Regions from separate parts of the Streptomyces sp. NPDC046465 genome, predicted to be linked through region 2. Evidence: riboswitches for the same ligand, from Rfam matches in the RefSeq annotation. Region 2 holds a riboswitch; the other holds the start of a gene.

Region 1 (5,125 bases), on a different contig from region 2:
ATACGGATGGTCTTCTCGTCCGCGGCGAGCAACGCGATCCGCCCACGCAGATCTTCCAGACCGCGAACGTGCGTGTAAAGGCTCGCGTCCTTCACGCCCAGCCGCCGTGCCACCTGCGACATGGTGATTTGGTCGAGCCCCACCTCGTCCGCAAGATCGGCGCCCGCAATCGTCACGCGCTCCGCGGTCAGTCCTGCCCGCACCATGTGCCCTCCACATCGCCCTGGGGTGCCTAGGGGCCCTAGGTTAAACCTAAGACCCCTAGGCATGGCAAACGGAACGATGGGGGTGAGGGCGGGGGTGGGGTGGGGAGTGAGGGGGAGGGCCGGGGGGCGGGGGGCTTTACGAGGCGTCGGTGTAGGTGACCGCGGTGCGCTTGCACTGGCCGGACGCGAAGACGGCGATGGCGTCGAGTTCGGTCGGGTCCGCCGCCAGGTCCCAGCGCAGCTTCGTGGCCACCCACTCCGAGAGGTAGCGACAGTGCGCGGAGGGCAGCGGCGGCAACCACTGTGCGGGGTCCCGGTCGCCCTTGTGCCGGGCGGTACGGGTGGTCACGGCGACCAGGGACGCCGGTGCGCCCAGATCGTTGGCGTAGGCCTCGCGGCGATGCGCGCTCCACGTGGAGGCGCCCGAGTCCCAGGCCTCGGCGAGCGGAACCATGTGGTCGATGGCGAGCTTGCGGGCGTTTTCGACCTCTTGGTTGTCGTAGTACGAGAGCCACTCACCACCCGTGATCCTGCAGCCCGCGCCGACGGACGGCTCCTCGCTGGCCTCGGCGATCAGCACCTCGGCGCGGGTGTTGCAGCCGTCGGACTTCTTCGCACCGGCGTTCCAGTGCTTGAACGCGGCGCGGGCATAGCCCTCGCGGCGCTCGTCGGAGGCGGGGATGCGGTGCACGGCATCGGCCAGTGTGGTGGTCTCGGTGGGAGCGGCCGTGGGGAGGGACGGGGGAGCGGTCTGTGCCGGTGCCGGTGTCGGCGCGAGGAGAGGGGTCAGGGACAGGCTGAGCGCGGCGAAGCCACGGATGAAGTTCTTGATCACTCAGCCAGGCTGGGCGGCCATCGGCGGTACGTCCCGGACGCCTGGCGGCGCCTGATCCGAGTGGAGGAATCGATTCACCGCAGAAACGTTGCGCCCGGTGGGCGGGGGCGTTCACTTCGAGAGCGTGGGCGCGCGGGCCGCCGGTAGAAATGCAAGTGCTTTGAGGGGGAATAGCTCTGACGGGGCGTTGGTAAGGGGCAACGTGTAGTTTCTTGAGGTTCCCTGGTTGCTGGTTGCCGGTTCCCGGTTTCTGCGGTTAGTGGAGTTCTTACAGTTGGGGAAATCCCGCCGAACGAGGGGAACGCCGCGTGACCTCCGCTGTCTGCCAGCGCCCGGCCGCATGCCTGTCGCCTTTCGGAAGGACACCGAAAAGTTGGACGCGGGAAAGCCGCACCGTGCGACGACGGCGGTCGGAGCCGGGCGATGAGTGCGGAGAGCAGAATCTCGGGCAGTTCCGTCGACTCCGTCGACGCGTCTCCGGGTGGGGGGTGCTTCTAGGAGGAGATGGTTCCGCGCGGTGTCGACGAACGGCCGGTCGGCGTCGCCGATGCTCCACCGCGTCAGCAGGTCGGGGGCCGCGGCGAGTTCTCGGGCGGAGTGGGTGACGGGCGCGGTCGGGACGAACAGCATGACGTGCCCGGCCACATCGGCGATGTCGTCCCATTGGTGCACCGCGCCTGGAGCGACTCAGACCACGGTCCGCTCCTTGAAGGGGTGGCAGAGGAAGGCCACCGTGACGGAGCTGTGGCCGACGTCGACGATGGCCAGGACGTGGAAGTCGGCGCGTCGCGTGCCGTCGTCGTTCAGTTCGCGAAGGCGGCCGAACGTCCTCGTCTCGACAGCGGCGGCACCGCGCCCGACGGGCTGATAGATCGTCTGCCGGATCGCGGTCACGTGTCCGGTTTCCACCGTAGGGTGGCCAGTCACGCCGATGCCTCGGCAGAGGCCGCGACGTACTCACTGTCGACTTTCGCGGGTGGAGCCGCTCAGCCGGGCTGCCCGGTCCGTACACGCTCCGCAGGCTCACGGACGACACACTCGCCGTGATCGCCGACGTTGGGCATCAGCGACTACTTACTCGTCGGACACTCCATGGGCGGCAAGGTCGCGCAGCTGACCGCGGCGACCCGGCTCGCCCGCCTCCGCGGGATCGTCCTCGTCGGCTCCGGTCCTGCGAAGCCCGCCGAGGGGATCACTCCCGCGTACCCGGAGGGCCTTTCCCACGCCTACGACTCCGACGACTCCGTCGCCGGCGCGCGGGACGACATCCCCACCGCGACCGAACTACCCGAATCGATCAAGGCGCGGGTCTCGACCGATTCGCGTACTCGCACCGATGCCGCCCGGACGGAGTGGACGCTGCGCGGCATCGCGGAGGACATCACCGAGCACACCCGCATGATCGGCGTCCCCGACCTCGTCGTCGCCGGAGAGAGGGACCGCGTCGAGCCCGTCGACGTGCTCCTCGCCAATCTGCTGCCCTACCTCTTCGGGGCCGAGTTCACGGTGATCCCGAACACGGGTCATCTGATCCCGCTGGAGGCTCCGGCCGACCTCGTCGGGGCGATCACGGCCTTCGCACCGGTGGCCTGACCGGTGCGGCGCCGCACGCCGCGCCGCACACCTCGCCGCAGGAGAGCGGGAGGTCAGTACGGTCCGTCCACGTTGTCGATCGAGCCGTACCGGTCGGCCGCGTAGTTGCAGGCGGCGGTGATGTTGGCGACCGGGTCGAAGCTGTCCGTCGACGTGCCGGGCACGTGGTAGGCGGCGAAGGTGGGGCCGATGACTTGCAGGAGCCCCTTGGAAGGGGTCCCGGCGGCAGCGTTGGAGTCCCAGTCGTTGGTGGCCAGGGGGTTGCCTGAGGACTCGCGCATGATGTTGCGGTGGATGCCCTCGTACGAGCCCGGGATGCCGTGCTGGGCCAGGATGTCGAGCGATTCGTTGATCCATCCGTCGAGGTCGTCCGTGTAGGACTTCTGCGCCGGGGGAGCGGCGGGCTCGGCGGCGAGGTCGTCCTGGCGCTCGGAGCGGTCCGCCCGCTCGGCGGACGCGTTGGAGGCGGTCGGCTTCTGGGCGGGCTCGGCCGCGCCCGTCTGGCCGAGGGTGAGCTTGAGGCCCGGGTGGATCAGTCTCGGGTCGCCGCCGAGGACGCCGCGGTTGTCCTGGTACAGCTTCTTCCAGCCGCCGGTCAGGGAGTGCTCCTGGGCGATCCTGGAGAGGGAGTCGCCTGCGGCGACCACGTAGGTCGCGGGGGCCGCGGCGGGCTTGGCGGCCGAGTCGGCCTGCGCCGCGTCGGCGGTGGTCGCGCCGAGCACCGGGAGGACGAGCACCGTCCCGCCCGCGCCTGCGGCGGCGATGCCCCGGCTGAGCGAGTTGGACTTGGGGCGGCGGTGCTTTCCCTTTGCAGGCATGACGAATTCCTCTCCGTCGCCTGCGAGGTGAGCTGTCGGGTTCGGACGGGAGATGTCCGGTCGCACCGATATGGCGACTTCACCCCGAGCCGTTCCGGAATCCGGATCGGCGGCTTACCTGGGTTCCCCGCTCCTGCCGTGCGTAAGTGAGTGAGTGGTTGAGTGGGTTTCCGGACAGCGGCAGGATTCGGCGTTCCATCCGGATTGGCGGTGACGTTAGACGAGAAAGTCAGAACGGAACAAGGCCAAAATTGTGAGGAGGAATGTGCCGAAGTGGTTCCGGGCAATCGAGCCGACCCCGGCGCCTTTGATCGAATAGACCCAACTCGCTTTGGGCGGAACGGGAATGAGCTTCAAGCCGCCTCTGTGAGCCTGAACGGACGATGTGACTCATTTCACCGGATGGGGTGTGGGTCGAAATTACCTGGAGCACGCAGGCCACTTTTCATTCCAGAGCGGACATTTCACCGGTCGTGTCGGCCTGGTCGGGCCCGCCCTATGGCTGATCGAAAAGCTGGATGATTCCGCCCCGCGTCACGCAGGCTTGTGGTCGGTCGTATGACTAGGCCTGGCTGGTTCTGGCAGCTTCTGGTTGAGCCGTGATGACGAGCCGTGATGACGAGCCGTGGTGACGGCGCGCGCCACTTGGCCTCGCGTCCCGGGCGGGCTGAGCGGGTACGGATGCGGGTACGGATTAGGTGTCGGCTCGGGTTCCTAGACGTTTCGGGGCTCTCAACTCTCTATCGGGCAGAAGGAGTTGTCGTCGACGATGGAGGAGTCGAGCGCCGTGGGTGACAATGTGTGGCTGATGGCCCTCACGTACGTGCCGGTCCTGGGCACGATGGCGGCCGCGCTTGCGTACCGAGTGCGGGAGCGGGCCCGTTGGGCTGCGGTCGTTGCCGTGCTGCGCCTGTCACCCGGCGGGACGCGGGTCCGTTTCAGAACGCAGGATGCTCAGGGGAGGGCGATGAGCGAGTGGGAGATCACCGTCCCCGCGGCCGGAAGGGCTGGTGTCGGTGACGAGCGATACCGGTGAGCGACCGCCTGCTGCTGACGGGTACTCGGACGACTACTCGGACGGGTGGAGCGACGCGTGTGTAGTGCGGGTCGAGACCCTCTTCCGGAGGTACGGCAAAGTGGTGCTCCGTAAAGCGACTGTGGCTGCCGCGGGGAACAGCCACGACGGCTGGGAAGGTTGCCAGCATGCTTTCGTGCAAGCGGGGGAACACCTGCGCAAGCCAGGAGCAGAGGAGATCAGGAACTGGCAGGGCTGGCTCGTCAAGACCGCGGTCCGGCACGCGATGTCGGTATATCGACGCGGGGTCGAGACGGTCCCACTGGGGGAGGAGACGGACCGGGACGGCGGTGCGATGCCGGTCGAGGACCAAGTGGCGGTGAGAGAGACGTTCCGTAACCTCCTGGAAGCCATCGGAGAGCTCTCGGAGCGTCAGCGGCAGGCTCTGGTCCTCGTGCACATCGCGGGATGTTCGACCGACGAGGCGGCCCAAGACATGGGAGTCACCAGCAGCACAGTACGCAACCTGATTCACCAGGCCCGCAGTCGGCTGGCTGTCGTGAGCGGGGAGACGAGCGATGCGTGATGAACCGGATGTGACCGGCGACGAGACTTTGACCAGGGCACTTGAGGCCACCGAAGGTGCGGTGGGGCAGGC
Region 2 (5,125 bases):
CCACACGCCGATCGGCTCCATGGCCGACCTGGACGCGGCCACCCTGGAGGACGCGCGCGCGTTCTTCCGCACGTACTACGCGCCGAACAACGCCGTCCTGTCGATCGTCGGAGACATCGACCCGGCACAGACGCTCGCCTGGGTCGAGAAGTACTTCGGGTCGATTCCCGGACACGACGGCAAGCAGCCGCCGCGCGACGGCTCCCTGCCCGAGCGCATCGGCAAGGAGCTGCGCGAGGTCGTCGAGGAGGAGGTGCCGGCCCGCGCCCTGATGGCCGCCTACCGCCTCCCGGAGGACGGCACGCGCGCGTGCGACGCGGCCGACATCGCCCTCACCGTCCTCGGCAGCGGCGAGTCCTCCCGGCTCTACAACCGCCTCGTGCGCCGTGACCGCACCGCGGTCGCCGCCGGGTTCGGCCTGCTGCGCCTCGCCGGGGCGCCCTCGCTCGGCTGGCTGGACGTCAAGACGTCCGGCGACGTCGAGGTCCCCGTCATCGAGGCCGCCGTCGACGAGGAACTGGCCCGCTTCGCCGCGGAGGGCCCCACTCCGGAGGAGATGGAGCGCGCCCAGGCGCAGTTGGAGCGTGAGTGGCTCGACCGGCTCGGCACGGTCTCGGGCCGCGCCGACGAACTGTGCCGGTACGCCGTCCTGTTCGGTGACCCACAGCTCGCCCTCACCGCCGTGCAGCGCGTCCTCGACGTCAGCGCGGCAGAGGTCCAGGAGGCCGCCAAGGCCCGTCTGCGCCCGGACAACCGCGCGGTGCTCGTGTACGAACCCGTGACCGTCGCCGACGAGGACGAAGAAGCCGTCGAGAACGCTGAGAACGCTGAGGACGCCGAGGAAGAGGAGGCGGCGAAGTGACCGAGGCCGCGATGCAGTTCCATCCACAGCCCCAGGGCGGCACGGCCAAGCCCTGGGCCTTCCCGGCGCCCGAGCGCGGCACGCTGCCCAACGGCCTCACCGTGCTGCGGTGCCACCGTCCGGGCCAGCAGGTCGTCGCCGTCGAGATCCACCTCGAAGCGCCGCTGGACGCCGAGCCCGAGGGCCTCGACGGCGTCGCCACGATCATGGCGCGGGCCTTCAACGAGGGCACCGACAAGCACTCCGCCGAGGAGTTCGCCGCCGAGCTCGACCGCTGCGGCGCGACGCTCGACGCGCACGCCGACCACCCGGGCGTGCGGGTCTCCCTGGAGGTCCCGGTCTCCAGGCTCCCCAAGGCGCTCGGCCTGCTCGCCGACGCCCTGCGGGCCCCCGCCTTCGCGGACAGCGAGATCGAACGGCTCGTACGCAACCGCCTGGACGAGCTCCCGCACGAGGCGGCCAACCCGGGGCGCCGCGCCGCCAAGGAGCTCTCCAGGCAGCTCTTCCCGGCCGCCTCGCGCATGTCCCGGCCGCGCCAGGGCACCGAGGAGACGGTCACGGCCATCGACTCGGCGGCGGTGCGTGCCTTCTACGAGAAGCACGTCCGGCCCGCCACGGCCACCCTGGTCGTCGTCGGCGACCTGACCGGCACCGACCTGGACGCCGTCCTCGCGGACACCGTCGGCGCCTGGACCGGGTCCGCGGGCGAACCGCGCCCGGTGCCGCAGGTGACCGCCGACGACCGCGGCCGCGTCGTCATCGTGGACCGCCCCGGAGCGGTCCAGACGCAGCTGCTGATCGGCCGCGTGGGCGCCGACCGGCACGACCGCGTCTGGCCGGCCCAGGTCCTCGGCACGTACTGCCTGGGCGGCACCCTCACCTCCCGCCTCGACCGCGTCCTGCGGGAGGAGAAGGGCTACACCTACGGAGTGCGGGCGTTCAGCCAGGTGCTGCGCTCGGCGCCGGACGGCACGGGCGCCGCGATGCTCGCCATCAGCGGCTCCGTGGACACCCCGACCACGGGTCCCGCGCTCGACGACCTGTGGAAGGTCCTGCGCACCCTCGCCGCCGAGGGCCTGACCGACGCCGAGCGTGATGTGGCCGTGCAGAACCTGGTGGGCGTGGCCCCTCTCAAGTACGAGATGGCAGCCTCCGTAGCGGCCACTCTCGCCGACCAGGTCGAGCAGAACCTGCCGGACGACTTCCAGGCGCAGCTGTACCGGCAGCTGGCCGCCACCGGCACCGTGGAGGCCACTGCCGCCGTCGTGAACGCCTTCCCGGAGGACCGCCTGGTGACGGTCCTCGTCGGGGACGCCGCACAGATCGAGGAGCCCGTCAGGGCGCTCGGTATCGGTGACGTGAGTGTGGTCACGGGCTGAGTGACAGTCAGGACATATCGGGACCCCAGTGGCCACTTCGGCCGCTGGGGTCCTCATATGTCCGAATTACTATGGAGGTTGCCTGTCTGCCCTGTGGCGTGCGCTACAAAAGTCGAGTTCTGTTTGTCGAACGAAAGACGCCCCGTTTAGCGTCGGTCCGGCTGTTCGTCGCGCAGTACGCCGCATCCGCGGCACCGGACAGTCATCGCCGAGTCCCCGTACGGCGCGAGCCAGGGGAGCCGGGGACCCACATGTCCCCTGGGGTGAATCGGGCACCTTGCCGTTGAGGCGAGGAACCCGTAGGAGACCTTCCTGCTCCGAACCCGTCAGCTAACCCGGTAGGCGAGAGGGAAGGAAAGGATCACCCGCCACATGGCGTTCACCCGTGCCACCGGGAAGCACCGTCGTCCGAGCCGCCTCACGCGGACCACCGCGAACGTCGCGGGTGTCGCGGCGCTCACCACCACCGGTGTCATCGGAGGCCTTGCCGCCCCGGCGCTCGCCGCCGCCGACGAAGCGGCCGTGGAACACACCGGCCTCACCCAGGCGATATCCGTCGGCGACTCGCTTGCCGAGAACATCGGCGCCCAGGCCGCCGCCCAGCGCCAGGCCGCCGACGACGCCGCTGCGGCGAAGAAGGCCGAAGAGGCCGCCAAGAAGAAGGCCGCGGAAGAGAAGCGCAAGGCCGAGGCCGAGGCCAAGGCGAAGGCCAAGAAGGAGCGCGAGGCCAAGGAGCGCGCCGCCCGCGCGGCCGAGCGCAAGCGCCTGAACACCTACGTCGCCCCGGTCGACGGCTCCTACGTCTCCACGGGTTACCAGACCGGAGGCGCCATGTGGTCCTCCGGCAGCCACACCGGCATCGACTTCCACGCGGCCTCGGGCACCTCCGTCCACGCGGTCGGCTCCGGCACCGTCGTCGAGGCCGGCTGGGGCGGGGCCTACGGCAACAACGTGGTCATCAAGATGAACGACGGCACGTACACCCAGTACGGCCACATGTCGTCCCTCGGCGTCACCGTCGGCCAGACGGTCACCCCCGGGCAGCAGATCGGCCTCTCCGGCTCCACCGGCAACTCCAGCGGTCCGCACCTCCACTTCGAGGCCCGCACCGGCGAGGAGTACGGCTCGGACATCGACCCGATCGCGTACCTCCGCGGGCACGGCATCAACGTCTGACGCGCGCGGCCCAGCAGCACTCCACCGAAAGCCCCGGCTCCTGGCGAGCCGGGGCTTTCGCCGTTGCCTCCAGCATTGTCCAAAAGGTATCCATGAATTTTGGCCCGCTGTCGGAAATTTCCGCGCTCTGCAATAGAGTCACGGAACGAACGTCGGTCGACCGCGTTATGCGGGGATGAAGGCGGAGGTCCGGGTCATGCGTGTTCCCGCGCATTCGGTATGCACGGCCATTCGGGACGACATCGTCGCCGGCGTGCACGAAAGGGGCGGCCGGCTCGCCGAGGAAGTTCTCGCGCGCCGGTACGGCGTCTCCCGCGTCCCCGTGCGCGAGGCCCTGCGCACCCTGGAGGCCGAGGGTTTCGTCGTCACCCGCAGGCACGCGGGCGCGTGCGTCGCCGAACCCACGGAGCAGGAGGCCGCGGATCTCCTGGAGGTCCGCACGCTGCTCGAACCGCTCGCCGCGGCGCGCGCCGCGCAGCGCCGTACGGACGCACACCTCAAGGTCCTGCGCGGACTGGTCAGGCTGGGCCAGGAGCGCGCCAGGAGCGGGCGGGGGGAGGATCTGCGGCCCCTGGGCGGCTGGTTCCACGAGACGCTCGCCCAGGCGTCCGGCAGCCCCGGCCTGAGCGCCCTGCTCGTCCAACTGCGCCACAAGGCCGCCTGGATGTACGTCGTCGACAGCCCGGCGGCGCCTGCCGACTCCTGGGCGGAACACGCGGCGATCGTCGACGCGGTGGCCCGCGGGAACGCGGAGCGGGCCAGGGCGCTCACCGCAGCGCACGCCGCGCGGGCGACGGCCGCGTACCGGCCGCGTCATGTCCGGCGGCCCGGCCGCGGCCGGGTGAGCGATTCGCAACATGGCGTCAACACGGTGAGCCTCCAGAATTAACGGAGACGCCGTATACAAAGGGAAGGTATTTCCCGGCCCTCATTTGTGCTGCGCTTGCCGCCATTTGTGCTGTGCGCCGCGTGTGCCTTGCACCTTCAATTATGCGCAGGCAAACGTCGAGGGGGTCACCCGGAATTCCGGGTGACCCCCTCGACGTGTTTCCAGGAATGTGTCCTAGACCGTCTCCGGGAGCTCCTCGAGCCCCTCCGAGACCAGCTTCGCCAGACGGTCGAGGGCGGCGTCCGCACCCTCGGCGTCGGAGGCGAGCACGATCTCCTCGCCGCCCTGGGCGCCCAGGCCGAGCACCGCGAGCATCGAAGCGGCGTTGACCGGGTTGCCGTCGGCCTTGGCGATCGTCACGGGCACACCGGCGGCCGTGGCCGCGCGGACGAAGATGGAGGCGGGTCGGGCGTGAAGGCCCTCGGCCCAGCCGACGTTGACGCGGCGCTCAGCCATGTGTTGCTGCCCTTCCAGATGTCTCACACTTGTCTAGACCATTGTCGCATGCCGTTACGGGTGCTCCCGTCGGACATACGTCCGCTCCCGTTCGCCTTCGACGCGACCTAGCCTGCCCCGGCCCCGGCGGCCGCGCGACCCGTACCCTGGCCCCATGCAGACCGCGTCGGATCAGCAGGATCGGCACGACTATCCCGCCCACTGGGAAGCCGATGTGGTGCTGCGCGACGGAGGTACCGCCCGGATCAGGCCGATCACGGCCGAGGACGCGGACCGCCTGGTCAGCTTCTACGAACAGGTGTCGGACGAGTCGAAGTACTACCGCTTCTTCGCGCCCTACCCGCGGCTCTCCGCCAAGGACGT

What was found. A riboswitch is a leader RNA that binds a small molecule or an ion and turns the genes downstream of it on or off. The one in region 2 is predicted to bind cyclic di-AMP.
Region 1: it holds a riboswitch for cyclic di-AMP, as region 2 does, so the genes downstream of both, ABZ953_RS34475 (LysM peptidoglycan-binding domain-containing protein) here and ABZ953_RS37720 (M23 family metallopeptidase) in region 2, are expected to answer to the same signal.

What each region holds. Positions count from the first base shown of each region.
Region 1 is NZ_JBEYZK010000030.1:56,940-62,064, forward strand. Features, by position in the region: gene ABZ953_RS34455 (WHG domain-containing protein) at 1-206, opposite strand, end outside; gene ABZ953_RS34460 (HNH endonuclease family protein) at 343-1,041, opposite strand; partial or broken gene ABZ953_RS34465 (AraC family transcriptional regulator) at 1,440-1,974, opposite strand; partial or broken gene ABZ953_RS34470 (alpha/beta hydrolase) at 1,986-2,634, shown strand; gene ABZ953_RS34475 (LysM peptidoglycan-binding domain-containing protein) at 2,688-3,452, opposite strand; cyclic di-AMP (ydaO/yuaA leader) riboswitch at 3,457-3,611, opposite strand; gene ABZ953_RS34480 (hypothetical protein) at 4,240-4,488, shown strand; gene ABZ953_RS34485 (sigma-70 family RNA polymerase sigma factor) at 4,469-5,053, shown strand.
Region 2 is NZ_JBEYZK010000044.1:7,370-12,494, reverse strand. Features, by position in the region: gene ABZ953_RS37730 (pitrilysin family protein) at 1-862, shown strand, start outside; gene ABZ953_RS37725 (pitrilysin family protein) at 859-2,241, shown strand; cyclic di-AMP (ydaO/yuaA leader) riboswitch at 2,438-2,601, shown strand; gene ABZ953_RS37720 (M23 family metallopeptidase) at 2,614-3,417, shown strand; gene ABZ953_RS37715 (GntR family transcriptional regulator) at 3,614-4,306, shown strand; gene ABZ953_RS37710 (HPr family phosphocarrier protein) at 4,481-4,762, opposite strand; gene ABZ953_RS37705 (GNAT family N-acetyltransferase) at 4,917-5,125, shown strand, end outside.